DNA from 4 places in the Streptomyces sp. NPDC102451 genome. Region 4 is predicted to be linked to each of the others. Evidence: riboswitches for the same ligand, from Rfam matches in the RefSeq annotation. Region 4 holds a riboswitch; each other region holds the start of a gene.
The links. Region 4 has a riboswitch for cyclic di-AMP ahead of ACIRD8_RS26665 (peptidoglycan DD-metalloendopeptidase family protein). Riboswitches for the same ligand answer to the same signal wherever they lie in the genome.
Positions count from the first base shown of each region.

Region 1: another riboswitch for cyclic di-AMP. It lies ahead of ACIRD8_RS27225 (transglycosylase family protein); the one in region 4 lies ahead of ACIRD8_RS26665 (peptidoglycan DD-metalloendopeptidase family protein).
Region 2: another riboswitch for cyclic di-AMP. It lies ahead of ACIRD8_RS29980 (M23 family metallopeptidase); the one in region 4 lies ahead of ACIRD8_RS26665 (peptidoglycan DD-metalloendopeptidase family protein).
Region 3: another riboswitch for cyclic di-AMP. It lies ahead of ACIRD8_RS28925 (transglycosylase SLT domain-containing protein); the one in region 4 lies ahead of ACIRD8_RS26665 (peptidoglycan DD-metalloendopeptidase family protein).

Region 1 covers NZ_JBIWKD010000014.1:114,933-118,436, forward strand. Annotated here, with positions in the region: gene eno (phosphopyruvate hydratase) at 1-921, opposite strand, end outside; gene ACIRD8_RS27225 (transglycosylase family protein) at 1,250-1,942, opposite strand; cyclic di-AMP (ydaO/yuaA leader) riboswitch at 1,943-2,114, opposite strand; gene ACIRD8_RS27230 (transglycosylase family protein) at 2,405-3,364, opposite strand; partial or broken gene ACIRD8_RS27235 (cytochrome P450) at 3,470-3,504, opposite strand, start outside.
Region 2 covers NZ_JBIWKD010000017.1:122,822-126,325, reverse strand. Annotated here, with positions in the region: gene ACIRD8_RS29990 (HPr family phosphocarrier protein) at 1-266, shown strand, start outside; gene ACIRD8_RS29985 (GntR family transcriptional regulator) at 439-1,137, opposite strand; gene ACIRD8_RS29980 (M23 family metallopeptidase) at 1,361-2,137, opposite strand; cyclic di-AMP (ydaO/yuaA leader) riboswitch at 2,150-2,349, opposite strand; gene ACIRD8_RS29975 (M16 family metallopeptidase) at 2,541-3,504, opposite strand, start outside.
Region 3 covers NZ_JBIWKD010000016.1:69,160-72,663, reverse strand. Annotated here, with positions in the region: gene ACIRD8_RS28930 (hypothetical protein) at 1-547, opposite strand, end outside; gene ACIRD8_RS28925 (transglycosylase SLT domain-containing protein) at 795-1,646, opposite strand; cyclic di-AMP (ydaO/yuaA leader) riboswitch at 1,651-1,840, opposite strand; gene ACIRD8_RS28920 (hypothetical protein) at 2,198-2,428, shown strand; gene ACIRD8_RS28915 (molybdopterin-binding protein) at 2,623-3,018, shown strand; gene ACIRD8_RS28910 (flavodoxin family protein) at 3,122-3,504, opposite strand, start outside.
Region 4 covers NZ_JBIWKD010000013.1:213,943-217,446, forward strand. Annotated here, with positions in the region: gene ACIRD8_RS26660 (SGNH/GDSL hydrolase family protein) at 1-707, opposite strand, end outside; gene ACIRD8_RS26665 (peptidoglycan DD-metalloendopeptidase family protein) at 884-1,798, opposite strand; cyclic di-AMP (ydaO/yuaA leader) riboswitch at 1,804-1,975, opposite strand; gene ACIRD8_RS26670 (tyrosine-protein phosphatase) at 2,378-3,202, shown strand; gene ACIRD8_RS26675 (DUF6126 family protein) at 3,212-3,385, opposite strand; gene ACIRD8_RS26680 (helix-turn-helix domain-containing protein) at 3,458-3,504, opposite strand, start outside.

The DNA.
Region 1 (3,504 bases), on a different contig from region 4:
GATCTGCACCTTGGAGCCGAGCTTGTCGGTGATGACCTTCCAGCCCGCCCAGTCGTCCTCGTACAGCGGGTCCTCGATGGAGACCAGCGGGTACGCGGAGACGAGCTCCTCGTAGTACTCGGTCATCTCGGCGGCCGAGCGGGACTTGCCCTCGAACTCGTAGACGCCGTCCTTGTAGAACTCGGACGCGGCGACGTCGAGCGCGAGCGCGATGTCGCGGCCCGGGACGTAACCGGCCTCCTTGACGGCCTCCAGGATGAGGTCGAGGGCGGCGCGGTTGGACTCCAGGTTGGGGGCGAAGCCGCCCTCGTCACCGAGGCCGGTGGACAGGCCCTTGGTCTTCAGGACCTTCTTCAGCGTGTGGTAGATCTCCGCGCCCCAGCGAAGGGCCTCGGAGAAGGACTCGGCGCCGATCGGCGCGATCATGAACTCCTGGATGTCCACGTTGGAGTCGGCGTGCGAGCCGCCGTTCAGGATGTTCATCATCGGAACGGGCAGCAGGTGCGCGTTCGGGCCGCCGAGGTAGCGGAACAGCGGGAGGTCGGACGCCTCGGACGCGGCGTGCGCCACGGCCAGCGAGACGCCGAGGATGGCGTTGGCGCCGAGGGAGCCCTTGTTCTCGGTGGCGTCCAGGTCGAACATCGCCTGGTCGATGAGGCGCTGCTCGGTGGCGTCGTAACCGACGAGCTCCGGGCCGATCTGCTCGATCACGGCGAGGACGGCCTTCTCGACGCCCTTGCCCTGGTAACGGTTGGGGTCCCCGTCGCGAAGCTCAATGGCCTCGAACGCACCGGTGGAGGCGCCGGACGGAACAGCAGCACGTCCCGTGCTGCCGTCGTCGAGGCCAACCTCGACCTCGACCGTGGGGTTGCCCCGGGAGTCGAGGATTTCCCTGGCTACGACGACGTCGATGGACGGCACGAGGCATCTCCTTCTGGGATCTGACACTGGTTGTGCAGGGTCACTGTGGCCTTGCGCCACGAGCCTAACCGGCTCGGCACGCTCCGTCGGCCGTCCGCCCGTCCCCTGGGACGAAAAAGGACCCAAGGACCTGCATTCCGGGCAAAGCTCCAGAAATTTACTGACGGGTAACCACAACTGTTGAACACTCACCTCCACGGCGGGCCCGCGCCCCGCCCCCGAGCGCGACGGCCGCAGGGGTCCGGACACGACCCCGGCCCGGCGCGCGGGGGGTCTGCGCGCCGGGCCGGGTCTCCGGGGCAGGAGGAAGACCCCGGGCCGTTTCCGGCTACTTCAGGTGGAGCTGCTGACCCGGGAAGATCAGGTCGGCGTCGTCGACGATGTCGTCGTTCAGCTTGAACAGCTTCGCCCAGCCGCCCTTGACCTTCTTCGCGTCGGCGATCTTACTGAGGGTGTCGCCGGCCTTGACCTTGTACTCGCCGTCGCCCTTCTCGACCTTCTCGCCGGTCGGGGTGGTGACGGTCTTCTCGGCGGCCGTGCGCTTCTCGCTGCGCGTGGTGGGCTGCTCGGCCTTGCGCTCCGGCGCGGCCTGCGGGGCCGTGTCGCCGTTCTTCGAGGAGCCGGTGTCGACACCCGGGTCCACACCGTCGTTCGTCAGGCCGCCGGCCCCGGCGCAGGCCCAGGCACCCGGGCCCTGCAGGTCGAGGAGCTTCTCGGCGGCGGCTATCTGCTGGTCCTTGGAGGCCAGGTCGGCACGCGCGGCGTACTGCGTACCGCCGGCGGCGGCCCAGCTGGACTGCGAGAACTGCAGGCCGCCGTAGTAACCGTTGCCGGTGTTGATGGACCAGTTGCCACCGGACTCGCACTGGGCGACGGCGTCCCAGGTCTCGACGGAGGCGGCGGAGGCGCCGGTCGCGCCCATCAGCGGTACGGCGACGGCGGCACCGGTGACACCGGCCAGGGTCGCGACACGGACGGCCTTGGACGGGCGACGGTGCTTGCCCTTGCTGGAAAGCAGCATGGTTCTCCTCACCGACGCCTACGAGGTGAGCTGTCGGGTTCGGGCCTGTGAGTTGCCCGGTCGCCCCCACTCGCGGACGACTTCACCCCTAGCCGTACCTCCGCCCGTCTTCCGACGGCCGGGTCCGGCGCTTACCTGGGTCCCCCGCTCCTGCCTACGGCGCTTTACGCGTCGGTCCCCTTCGGCCGACGGCAGGATTCGGCGTGACGGTCGAAGGTGCCCGCGGTGCGAGCGGCTCCGACCGTAAACACACGCAACCCCCACATTCAAAGATGGACATAACGACCAATCAGCCCGAACCGATCCAAGGTGAACATCCGTTTACGCAGGTCGGAGCCAATATGGACGGATCGGACGGACCGGCCGCAACAGTTCAAGCAAAGAGACCCATGTCTCACTTACGCATAAGTGGACATAGGCCTCTGAACTACCCCTGATTTCGGGGTGTTTTCCTGCTTTTGATCAGTTGGCGGCGGCGGTCTCCGACGGCGCGTCCTGCGCGTCGGACCCGAGGCCGAGGAGGTCCAGGCTCTGGCCGGGAAGGATCAGGTCCGGGTCGGAGCCCAGCTCGTCCTTGTTGGCCTCGTAGAGCGCGGGCCAGCCGCCGCGGAGATCCTGCGCGTCGGCGATCGCCCAGAGGTTGTCGCCCTCGCGGACGGTGTACGTCCCCTCCGCACCCTGACGCGCCTCGGATTCACCGCGCGAGGCGTGCCGGCCGGACTCGCGCCCGTCGTCCGGGCCCGATCCCTCGCCCGCCTCGGGGGCGGGCGTGCCGCGGTGCTTGCCGGCCGTCCCGCCGTCGCCCTTCGAGGCGCCGGACTTCCCGGAGGCCTCGGGGGACGGGGTGGCCGACGGCGACGCGCCGTCCTCGTCCCCCTTGTCCGCCGTGCCGTCGGAGGCGTCCGACGGGTCCGGCGCTTCGGACGAGGGGGTCCCGGACGGGGTCGCGGTGTCCGAGGGCTCGGCGGAGGGGGTCTCGGACGGCGTCGCGGTGTCCGAGGGCTCCGCGGAGGGCTCGCCGCCCGGGTCGATACCCGGCAGCGTCCCGTCCAGGGCGAGACCGGAGATCACCGCGCAGCTCGGCCACGCCTGCGGTCCCTTGTCGTCCAGGACCTTCTCCGCGACCGAGATCTGCTGCGAGCGGCTGGCGAGGTCGGCCCGGGGCGCGAACGCCGTGCCGCCGTACGCCGACCATGTGTCCTGCGAGAACTGCAGACCGCCGTAGTAGCCGTTGCCGAGGTCGGCACTCCACATGCCGCCGCTCTCGCATTCGGCGACCCGGTCCCAGGTCGACGCGTCAGCGGCTTGCGCGCCTCCGGCGCCGAGCAGCGGGATGGCAATGGCCGATCCGGTGACGCCTGCGGCGACGACGATGGCGGGTGCCTGGCGAGGGCGGCGGTGTCTGCCGGTCGCGGAGCCCATGGGATTGCCTTCCGTGTGACTGACATGTGACGGGTGAGTCGAACGGTGAACCTAGCCCTACTCGAACGTGTGTCACAAGTCGATGCAGCGGAGATCACGTGAAAGTCACAGAGTTGACAGGCTGTCACCTTTTTCGGCCG
Region 2 (3,504 bases), on a different contig from region 4:
TCAACGTCGGTTGGGCCGAGGGCCTGCACGCCCGCCCCGCTTCCATCTTCGTCCGTGCCGCCACGGCCTCCGGCGTCCCCGTGACGATCGCCAAGGCGGACGGCAACCCGGTGAACGCCGCCTCCATGCTCGCGGTGCTCGGCCTGGGTGCCCAGGGCGGCGAGGAGATCGTGCTCGCGTCCGAGGCGGACAACGCCGAGGCCGCCCTGGACCGTCTGGCGAAGCTGGTCACCGAGGGGCTCGAGGAGCTCCCGGAGACCGTCTGATTCCGGCCACTTCGAACCGGATTTCTTTCTGCGGAAAAGCCGCGGCATCCCCACCGGGAGCCGCGGCTTTTTCCGTTTCCCGTACGGGGCGGCCGGAGCCCCGGAAAATCCGATTCAGGGCAGCAGAAATAAAGCCCTGCGATAACGGCCCTCTTTGTATACGGCGCAATTGTTAATGACGGACACCCGCGGTGTTTACGGGGTGTTGCGAAGTCCTCACCCGGGCCGCGCCCGGCGTGTGGACGGGAGGGCGTCGCAGCCGGTGCGCCGCGGTGGCCCGCTCGGCGTGCTGGGTGGCGAGCGCCCTGGCCCGCTCCGGGTCGCGGCGCGCCACGGCGTCGACGAGAGCGCCGTGCTCGGCCCAGGAGTCCGCGGGACGGGCGGGCTGCTCGACGGCGTACATCCAGGCGATCTTGTGCCGGAGCTGGGTCAGCAGCGCGATCAGCGCGGGGCTGCCGGAGGCCTGCGCCAGCGTCTCGTGGAACCAGCCGCCCAGGGAGCGCAGATCCTCCCCCTCGCCCCGGCGCACACGCTCCTGACCCAGCCTGACCAGGCCGCGGAGCACCTTGAGGTGCGCCTCGGTGCGCCGCTGGGCCGCGCGGGCCGCCCCGAGGGGCTCCAGGAGCATGCGGATCTCCAGGAGGTCGGCGGCCTCCTGCTCCGTGGGCTCGGCGACACAGGCGCCGGCGTGCCGGCGCGTGACGACGAACCCCTCGGACTCCAGGGTGCGCAGCGCCTCGCGCACGGGGACGCGGGAGACGCCGTAGCGACGCGCGAGCACCTCCTCGGTGAGGCGGCTGCCGCGTTCGAAGACACCGGAGACGATGTCGTCACGGATTGCCGTGCATACCGAATGCGCGGGAATGCGCATGTCCGAACCTCCGCCTTAATCCCCGCGAAACGCGGCCGATCGACGCCTGTTCTGTGACTCTATTGCAACCGGCCGGAATTTCCGATGGCGGGGTGGAATCCATGGATATCTTTTGGCCAGGGAGCACTTCCGCGGGGGCTTCGTCGCGCGTCCGCCCCCGAACGCGGCGAAGGCCCCGGCGGGTGCCGGGGCCTTCGTCGGAGCGCTGTGGTGCGGCGTGGGGTCAGACCTGGACGCCGTGGGCGCGGAGGTAGGCGACGGGGTCCATGTCCGAGCCGTACTCGGGGGTGGTCCGGGCCTCGAAGTGCAGGTGCGGACCGGTGGAGTTGCCGGTCGAGCCGGAGAGGCCTATCCGCTCGCCCGAGCCGACGCTCTGGCCGACGGAGACGCCGATCGAGGAGAGATGGCCGTACTGGGTGTACGTGCCGTCCTTCATCCGGAGCACGATGTTGTTGCCGTACGCGCCGCCCCAGCCGGCCTCGACGACCGTGCCGGCGCCGACCGCGACGACGGAGGTGCCGGACGCCGCCTGGAAGTCCACGCCGGAGTGGCTGCCGGAGGACCAGAGCGCGCCGCCGGACTTGTAGCCGGTGGTCACGTGGGAGCCGGCGACCGGGAGGTGGAAGGAGTTCAGCCGGGCGCGCTCGGCGGCGCGGGCGGCGCGCGCCTTCTCCTCGCGGGTCTCCTTGGCACGGGCCTCCGCCTTGCGCTTGGCCTCGGCCTTCGCCTTCGCCTTGGCCGCGGCCTTCGCGGCGACGTCGGCCTGGTGCTTCTGTGCCTTCGCCTGGGCCTCGATCTGGGCGGCGAGGGTGGTGTCGAGGGCGACGGTCTGGGTCAGTCCGGTGGCGGTGACGGCCTCGGAATCCGCGGCGAGGGCCGGGGAGGCAGTGGCACCGATGACGCCGGTGGCGGCCAGGGTGGCGACGCCGGCGACCTTGGCGCTCCTGCGCGTCAGGCGGCTCGGGGCACGGTGCTTCCCGGTGGCACGGATGAACGCCATGGAGGGGCTGGTCCTTTCCTTCCTTCTCGCCTACCGGGTTAGCAGGGGGCGCCCCCTGGCCCTTTAGGCCTTGGGGGAGGGTTCGGAGCAGGAAGGTCTCCTACGGATCACTGGGCCCTCGACGAGGTGCAGGGATCCGATTCACCCCAGGGACTTCATGGGTCCCCGGCTCCCCAGGCTCGCGCCTGACGGGGACTCGGCGATGACTGTCCGGCGCCGCGGATGCGGCATTCGTCCGGCGGACAGCCGAGCCGACGCTAGAGCGCGCCCCTCGGCCCCGCCAAACGGAAAGGACCTTTTGTCACCCATCCCACAGGACGAATGCCAACCTTCTTTTCAAAACGGACAAATGACAGAACCCCGGCGGGAGTGCCCCCGCCGGGGTCCGTCATGTCCCGTTCCGTCAGCCGTTGACGACCGACACCTCGCCGATGCCGAGTGCCTCCACGGGCTCCTTGATCTGCGCGGCGTCCCCGACCAGCACGGTGACCAGCCGGTCGACCGGGAACGCGTTGACCACGGCGGCGGTCGCCTCGACCGTGCCGGTCGCGGCCAGGCGCGCGTACAGCTCGGCCTGGTAGTCGTCCGGCAGGTGCTGCTCCACCTGGTCGGCCAGGGTGCCCGCGACGGAGGCCGCCGTCTCGTACTTCAGCGGGGCCACGCCCACGAGGTTCTGCACGGCGGTCTCGCGCTCGGCGTCGGTGAGCCCCTCGGCCGCCAGGGTGCGCAGGACCTTCCAGAGGTCGTCGAGCGCGGGGCCGGTCGACTCCGTGTCCACGGAACCGCTGATGGCGAGCATCGCAGCGCCGGTCGCCCCCGCGGAGGAGCCGGGCGCCGTCGAGCGCAGCACCTGTCCGAAGGCCCGGACGCCGTAGGTGTAGCCCTTCTCCTCGCGCAGCACGCGGTCCAGCCGGGAGGTGAGGGTGCCTCCCAGGCAGTAGGTGCCGAGGACCTGGGCGGGCCACACGCTGTCGTGCCGGTCCGCGCCGATCCGGCCGATCAGCAGCTGCGTCTGCACGGCGCCGGGACGGTTCACGATGACCACACGACCGGAGTCGTCCGCGGTGATCGGGGGGACGGGCCGGGCCTGGCCCGCGTTGCCCGACCAGTCCCCGACGGTGTCGGAGAGCAGCGCGTCCAGGTCCACCCCGGTGAGGTCCCCGACGACGACCGCGGTCGCCGTGGACGGGCGGACATGGGCGTCGTAGAAGGCGCGTACGGCGGCGGCGTCGATCCGCCCGACGGTCTCCTCGGTGCCCCTGCGCGGGCGCGACATCCGTGCGGTGGCGGGGAAGAGCTCCTTGGAGAGCTGCTTGGCGGCCCGCATGGCGGGGTTGGCCTGCTCGTGGGGGATCTCGTCGAGGCGG
Region 3 (3,504 bases), on a different contig from region 4:
CCGCGGTCCACGTCTTGAGGTCGCTGCGGGCCCCTGCCTCGACCTCGGCGTTGAACCACCGGCGGCTCGACAGGTGGACGGTCACGGTGAACCGGCGGCCGAAGCGGCCGGTCCTGACCTCGACCGCGCCGATCTCGGACCAGTCGAACTCGGCCTCCTGGTCGTCGAGCGTGAAGCGGACGCCCTCGGCGTCCACCCTGATGGACCCGCGCCGGTCGCTGACCTCGAAGACGGGGCCGTCCTCGGCGTCGGCGCTCCCGCCCACGGCTCCGGGGGCCGCTCCGTCGTCCGGGGCCGTGTCGTCGCCCCCGGCCGCCGTGGAACCGTCCACGGGCCCCTCGGCCGCCTCCTCGGCGGGCGCGTCCGTGACGTCGGCCTCCGGGACCGCATCGGCCACCTCGGGCTCCTGTGGCTCCAGGGACCCCTGGGGCGCCGCCTCCTCCGCCTCCGTCCGCGCGGGGGCAGGGGCCGTCAGGCCGGGGATGTACGCCGGGTCTGTCCCCGCGGCGAACTCGGGCTTGGTGTTCGAATCTATGCGCTGCTCCACGGCGGGCAGTATGGACGACGAACCTGTACGAGACCAGTCAACCGGTCTCCGCCCCGCCTGTCGGCGGCCGTGACAGCGCGGTCCGGGGCCTCCGGACACGGGTGGCTCCGGACATGGGGACCCAGGACACGGGTGGCTCCGGAAAACGGACGACGGGTGGTGCGGGTTCCGCCGAACCCGCACCACCCGTCACTTCTGTCCCTCTGTCACACACACCCGTGTGTCAGTGGTCCCGCCTCGGCAGGACTCAGTAGGCGCCGAAGACATTGTCGATGGAGCCGTACTTGTCCGCGGCGTAGTTGCACGCGGCCGTGATGTTGGCGACCGGGTCGTAGCTGTCCATCGACGTACCGGGCACGTGGTAGGCCTGGAAGGTCGGGTCGATGACCTGCAGGAGGCCCTTCGACGGGACGCCGTTGATCGCGTTGATGTCCCAGTTGTTGATGGCCTGCGGGTCACCCGCGGACTCGCGGATGATGTTGCGGTGGATGCCCTCGTAGCTGCCGGGGATGCCGTGCTCGGCCATGACGGCGAGCGACTCCTTGATCCAGCCGTCGAGGTCGTTCGTGTACGAGACCGGCTCGGCCGCGGGAGCGGCTTCGGCGGCGGGCGCACCCTCAGCGGCGACGGTGGTGCTCGTGCGCTCCGAGCGGTCGGCGCGGTCGGCGCTCTGCTCGGCACGGTCGGAGGAGGCCTTGGATTCGGCCTTGTCCGCGGACTTGTTCTCGGCCTTGCCGCCAAGGGTCAGCTTGAGACCGGGGTGAATCAGGTCGGGGTTTCCACCGACGACCTTCTCGTTGCCCTCGTACAGCGCCTTCCAGCCACCGCTCACGGAATGCTCCCGCGCGATCTTCGCGAGGGTGTCACCCACGACCACGGAATACGTGGCGGACTTCGACTTCTGCGCGGCAATTCCCTTGCCGGGCACGGCAGTCGACGTTGCGGCCTTTTCGACGGCGACCGGCTGGGCCGGGGCGGCGAAGGCACTGGTGGCGCCGATCACGGGGAGGGCCAGGGCGGCTCCGCCCGTGCTCACGGCGATGATGCCGCGGGTCAGCGAACTGGTCCTGAAACGACGGTGCTTACCATTCTCGGGCATGCTGAATTCCTCTCCGTCGCCTGCGAAGTGAGCTGTCGGGTTCGGGCTGGAGATGCCCGGCCGCATGCGAATGCGACTTCACCCCGAGCCGCTCCGGAAACCGGATCGGCGCTTACTTGGGTCCCCCGCTCCTGCCGTACGAGAACTGGTCGGTGAGGTCACCGGACGGCGGCAGGATTCGGCGTTCCGCCCGGAGTGATGGTGACCGTAGGCGAGAAATAGGGAAAGGAACAAGCCTGGTTCGTTGATCACAATTCATTCGCAAGATCAATTCTTTGGAATTCATGTAATCCACCCCACATCGCGCCCGCCACTCCTCTTGGCACAGAAGGGAACCGACTGCCGCACCCCCGCGTCTGGGGCGCATAAGGTGACGCTGGTCACGGAGTCCGATTCGGGCGATTTGCTCCCGAGCGAAGGCCCCAGGTCACATGAAATGGCCTTTTATGGATTACGGGATTAATTTAATAAAAGCACCGCAAACCGGGCATACGACTCACAGATCATGCCGCCTGGCATACCGAGGGCATCCGCGTGGAACCGATCCGCCCATGACTGAAAGCCCTCACGCCTCGGCCCCCCGGATCACCGTCCTGCCCGTTCAGCCCGGGGACCCGCCCTTCCGCATCGTGGAGATCGACGGAGCGGTGATCGGAGGCGCGACCGACATGACGGACGTCCTGATCGCCGCCGCGGCGGCCGGCATTCGGGTCCACGACCTCGACGACCCGGCCGTCATCCGATGGGTGGGAGGCGGCAAGCTCACCTGGAGGCCGCGCTGAGCGGACCAGGAGGACATCAGGACGGTCGCCGCCCCGCACGGCGGCGACCAGGGCGGCCGCCGTGCGTTCCGCGTCCGGCCGGGGATCGGCCTCATCCCGGAGTGGAACGCCGCCACCCCTCCAGGGGTTCGCACATGCGAGGAATTCTGCGAGTAAACCTTGCATATGCAAGAGCAGCCTCTAGCATGGGACGCATGCAGACCTACACCATCGGGCAGGCCGCGCGCCTCCTCGGAGTCAGCCCTGACACCGCCCGGCGCTGGGCGGACGCCGGCCGGGTCGCGACCCATCGCGACGAGGGCGGACGCCGCCTCATCGACGGCCGCGATCTGGCGGCGTTCTCGATCGAGGTGGGCCAGAGCGGGCCCGGCGACGAGGAGGTCTCCTACACCTCGGCGCGCAACGCCTTCCCGGGCATCGTCACCGCGGTGAAGCTCGGTGACGTAGCGGCCCAGGTCGACATCCAGGCCGGCCCGCACCGCCTCGTCTCGCTCCTGACCCGGGAAGCCGTGGAGGAGCTGGGGCTGGAGGTCGGCATGCAGGCCACGGCCCGCGTGAAGTCGACCAGCGTGCACATCGACCGCGCCTGACGCGGCACCCACCGCCGGGCATCCGGGCGCGCCGTGCCGGGGCTGCCGTGCGGGCGGTGCCGGGGCTGCCGGGCGCGCCTCGTTCCGGCTGCCTGGCGGGTCGTCACTCCATCAGTCCGGCGGCGAGGGTCGCCCCCAGCTCCCAGCACGCCTCGGTATCCGCCTTGCCCGGCTCACCGGTGACGGTCACGGCGTCGGCCGCACGGCGCCATCCGAGGCCCGTCGTGATCGTCTCGATGCCCCGTACGGCGCCGGTGACGTCGTTGCCGCCGTGCACGTAGTAGCCGAAGGGCCGGCCCTTCGTCCCGTCCAGGCACGGGTAGTAGACCTGGTCGAAGAAGTGCTTCAGGGCGCCGGACATGTATCCGAGGTTCGCCGGTGTGCCGAGCAGATAGCCGTCGGCCGCCAGTACGTCGGACGCCGTGGCGGAGAGGGCTGCCCGCCGCACGACCCGTACGCCTTCGATGTCCTCCGTCGTCGCGCCGG
Region 4 (3,504 bases):
ACCTCGAGCGCTCCGCGCTGTACCTGCGGGGGCCACACCTGGTCGGGGTCGGCCGGCACCTCGAGGCCGAGGACCTGGGCGGCGCGCAGGGCGACCCGGGTGTGCCCCTCCGCCGAGAGGTGCAGCCGGTCGTTGTCCCAGGCCCGCCGGTCCTGCACGGACCGCAGGGACCACAGGTCCAGCACCGGGCAGTCGTAGCGATCGGCGATGGACCGGACATGCGCGGTGTACATGGCGATCTTGCCCCGCAGATGCTTGAGCACGGGGATGCCACGCGTGTCGAAGCCGGTGGTGACCATGACGGTGCCGACCGCCTGGGTCAGGTCGGCGACCGCACGCTCGAAGCGTTCGGCCACGTCGTCCGGGTCGGAACCGGGACGGAGGATGTCGTTGCCGCCCGCGCAGAAGCTCACCAGATCAGGTGCCAGCTCCTTGGCGCGGGGGACCTGTTCCTCGACTATCTGGTCGAGGAGGCGTCCGCGTACGGCGAGATTGGCGTACCGGAAGTTCCCGTGCATGTCGTCCGCGGGGGCGACCACCGCATCAGGGACCGGGAGCTGGTCCGCCAGGAGGACCGCGAACCGGTCGGCCCAGCCGACGAGCGTGCCTCCGGGGCCGGGGTCTCCGACGCCCTCGGTGAAGCTGTCGCCAATCGCTGCGTACGACCCGATGATGCCTCGTGTTTTGTTTCTCGAATCGTCTGCCACAAGGGCTTATCTTGCACCTTCGATTGTGACCTACGCGACCGTAATAAGGGGTTGACGGGTGGTGAGAAAGACCACCCGGTCAGTTTTTGGTAAAGCCGGAATAAGGAGAGGGGCGGTGCGCCGCTGCGCACCGCCCCTCTCCTTCAGTCCGAGATGGGACCCTCGGGTGGTGTGTCTCAGATGGAGACGCCGTGCGAACGCAGGTAGGCGATCGGGTCGACGTCCGAGCCGTAGCTCGGGCCGGTCCGGACCTCGAAGTGGAGGTGCGGGCCGGTGGAGTTGCCGGTGGTGCCGGAGAGGCCGATCTGCTGGCCGCCGGTGACGGTCTGGCCGGCCGAGACCTCGAGCGAGGACAGGTGCGCGTACTGGGAGTACATGCCGTCGCTGTGCTGGATGACGACCTCGTTGCCGTACGAGCCGCTCCAGCCGGCGGAGACCACGGTGCCCTCGCCGATGGACCGGACGCTGGTGCCTGAGGCCGCCTGGAAGTCGGAGCCGGTGTGGTAGCCGCTGGACCAGCTGGCGCCCGAGGCGCGGTACTGGGTGGTGACGTTGGGGTTCTCGACCGGGGTGGTCCAGCCCGAGGTGTTGCTCTCGGAGGCGCCGGAGTCGGCGGTCTCCTCGGCCGGAGCAGCCGCCTCCTTGACGGGAGCAGCCGTCTTCTCGGCCGGAGCGGCCTTCTTCGCGGCCGACGGGGCCGACTTGGAGGGCGTGGCGTCGGCGGAGCCGGATGCCTTGGCGCCGATGGTCAGCTTCAGGCCCGGCCGGATCAGGCTCGGGTTCTCGCCGACGACGTCACGGTTGTCCTGGTACAGCTTCTGCCAGCCGCCCTTGACCTTCTGGTCGGCCGCTATCTTCACCAGGTAGTCGCCGGAGACCACGGAGTAGGTCTTCGGGGCACTCTTCGCCGCGGAGGCGGGGGCGCCGTGCGCGGCGGCGGACGTGGAGGCCGGTGCGGCCTGCTCGGCCGCGTTGGCGCCGGTGGCGCCGATCAGCGGGAGGGCGAGTACGGCGCCGCCGGTCCCCGCGGCAAGGACGCCTCGGGAGATCGGGCCGGTCTTCGTACGACGGTGCTTGCCTTTTGCGGGCATGGGGCTTTTCCTCTCCGGCGCCTGCGAGGTGAGCTGTCGGGTTCGGACTGGAGATGCCCGGCCGCACTGTGCGCGACTTGACCCCTAGCCGTACCGGATCCCTCCGGCCGGCGGCCTACCTGGTTCCCCCGCTCCTGCCACACGTGAGTCGTTGCGGATTCCGGGCGGCGGCAGGATTAGGCGTTCCGTCCGGATTGACCGTGACCGTAAGCGAGCCGGGACGCCGCGAACAAGCCACGGATTGTGAAGCGGAATCCACGCTTCAATTCCGGTGCGGAATTACCGTCACACTCCGTGGATTACCGATCTTGGCTTTCCGCGCGGCGTCAGGAATACCCCTCGGCATCCTCGCCACACACCGTCACGGATATGATCCCGCTCACCTCACTCACACCATCTCCCGTACAAGCGGGGCGTGTTCTGCTAAATGCACCAATACGGACATGGCGCGACCTTCGCCCCATGAGGGAGACCGGGGCCACGGCGACCGGGACGGCTGCGCGATGCAGCTATGTCGTATCGTCGCGGGCGTGCCCCGTCGGCGAGCGGCGCCGACGCCCGACACCCCCAGGAGCCCTTGTGACGCAGCTGCCAGAGGTCCCGCCGGCCGGCCCCGAGCCGACGGACGTCGACCTGTCCGGTGTCCGCAACTTCCGTGACGTCGGCGGGCTTCCGACCGCCGACGGCCGCACCGTGCGGTACGGGCGCCTCTACCGCAGCGGTCACCTCGCCCACGCCACCGAGTCCGACGCAGCCTTCCTCTCCGGACTCGGCCTGCACACGATCTTCGACTTCCGCAATGCGGCCGACCACAAGCTCGACGGTCTCGACGTGGAGCTGCCCGGCGTCCGGAATGTCAGCATTCCTCTCTCCGACCCGGCGGACGGCGCGGAGTTCTGGCGGCTGGTGCGCGACGGGAACATCCAGCAGTTGCGCTCGATCCTGGCCGACGGCAAGGGAACGGCGAGGATGGTCGCCTCGTACCGTTCGATCATCAAGGACCGCACCGCCGAACACAGCCGCGTACTGCACGCGCTGGCCGAGGACAGCGTGCCGGCGCTGATGCACTGTGCGGCGGGCAAGGACCGGGCCGGCCTTTCGGTCGCGGTCTCGCTGCTCGCGGTCGGTGTCGAGAAGGAGGCCATCGAGGCCGACTACCTCAAGTCGAACGACGCGCACCGCCGCTACAAGGTGCGGCGCAGCGACACCTCGCCGGTGGGAATGTCCGACGAGGTGATGGAACTGCTCAATCCGCTCTTCGGTGCCCGCGCCGAGTACCTCACCGCGGCGCTCGACACCATCGACGAGATCTGGGGCAGCGCGGACCGCTATTTCCTGGAAGGGCTGAAGATCAGCCACGAGACCCGCGCGAAGCTGCGTGAGCGCCTCGTCGAAGGCGCGTGACGCCGTCGGTCAGCCTTTGCCGGCCACGGTGAAGAGGAGGTAGAGGAAGCCCGCGACGACGTGTCCGGCCACCAGGTAGGCGAAGAGCCGGATCACGACGCCGCGGGGCATCCGCCGCTCCTGTGTGTCCGCACTCTTCGGCCTGCGCGGGGTGAGCGGGTCGTAGTGCTCCGAATCGGACATGACAGTCCTCTCTTCCGGCCGCTCGGACCGGGGGGCAGGGGCGAAGGGTGTGCGTGGGGGGGGCGTGCGGGATCAGAGCCGGTGCATGCCGCTGCCCAGGCACAGCTCGGCGGCCGGGC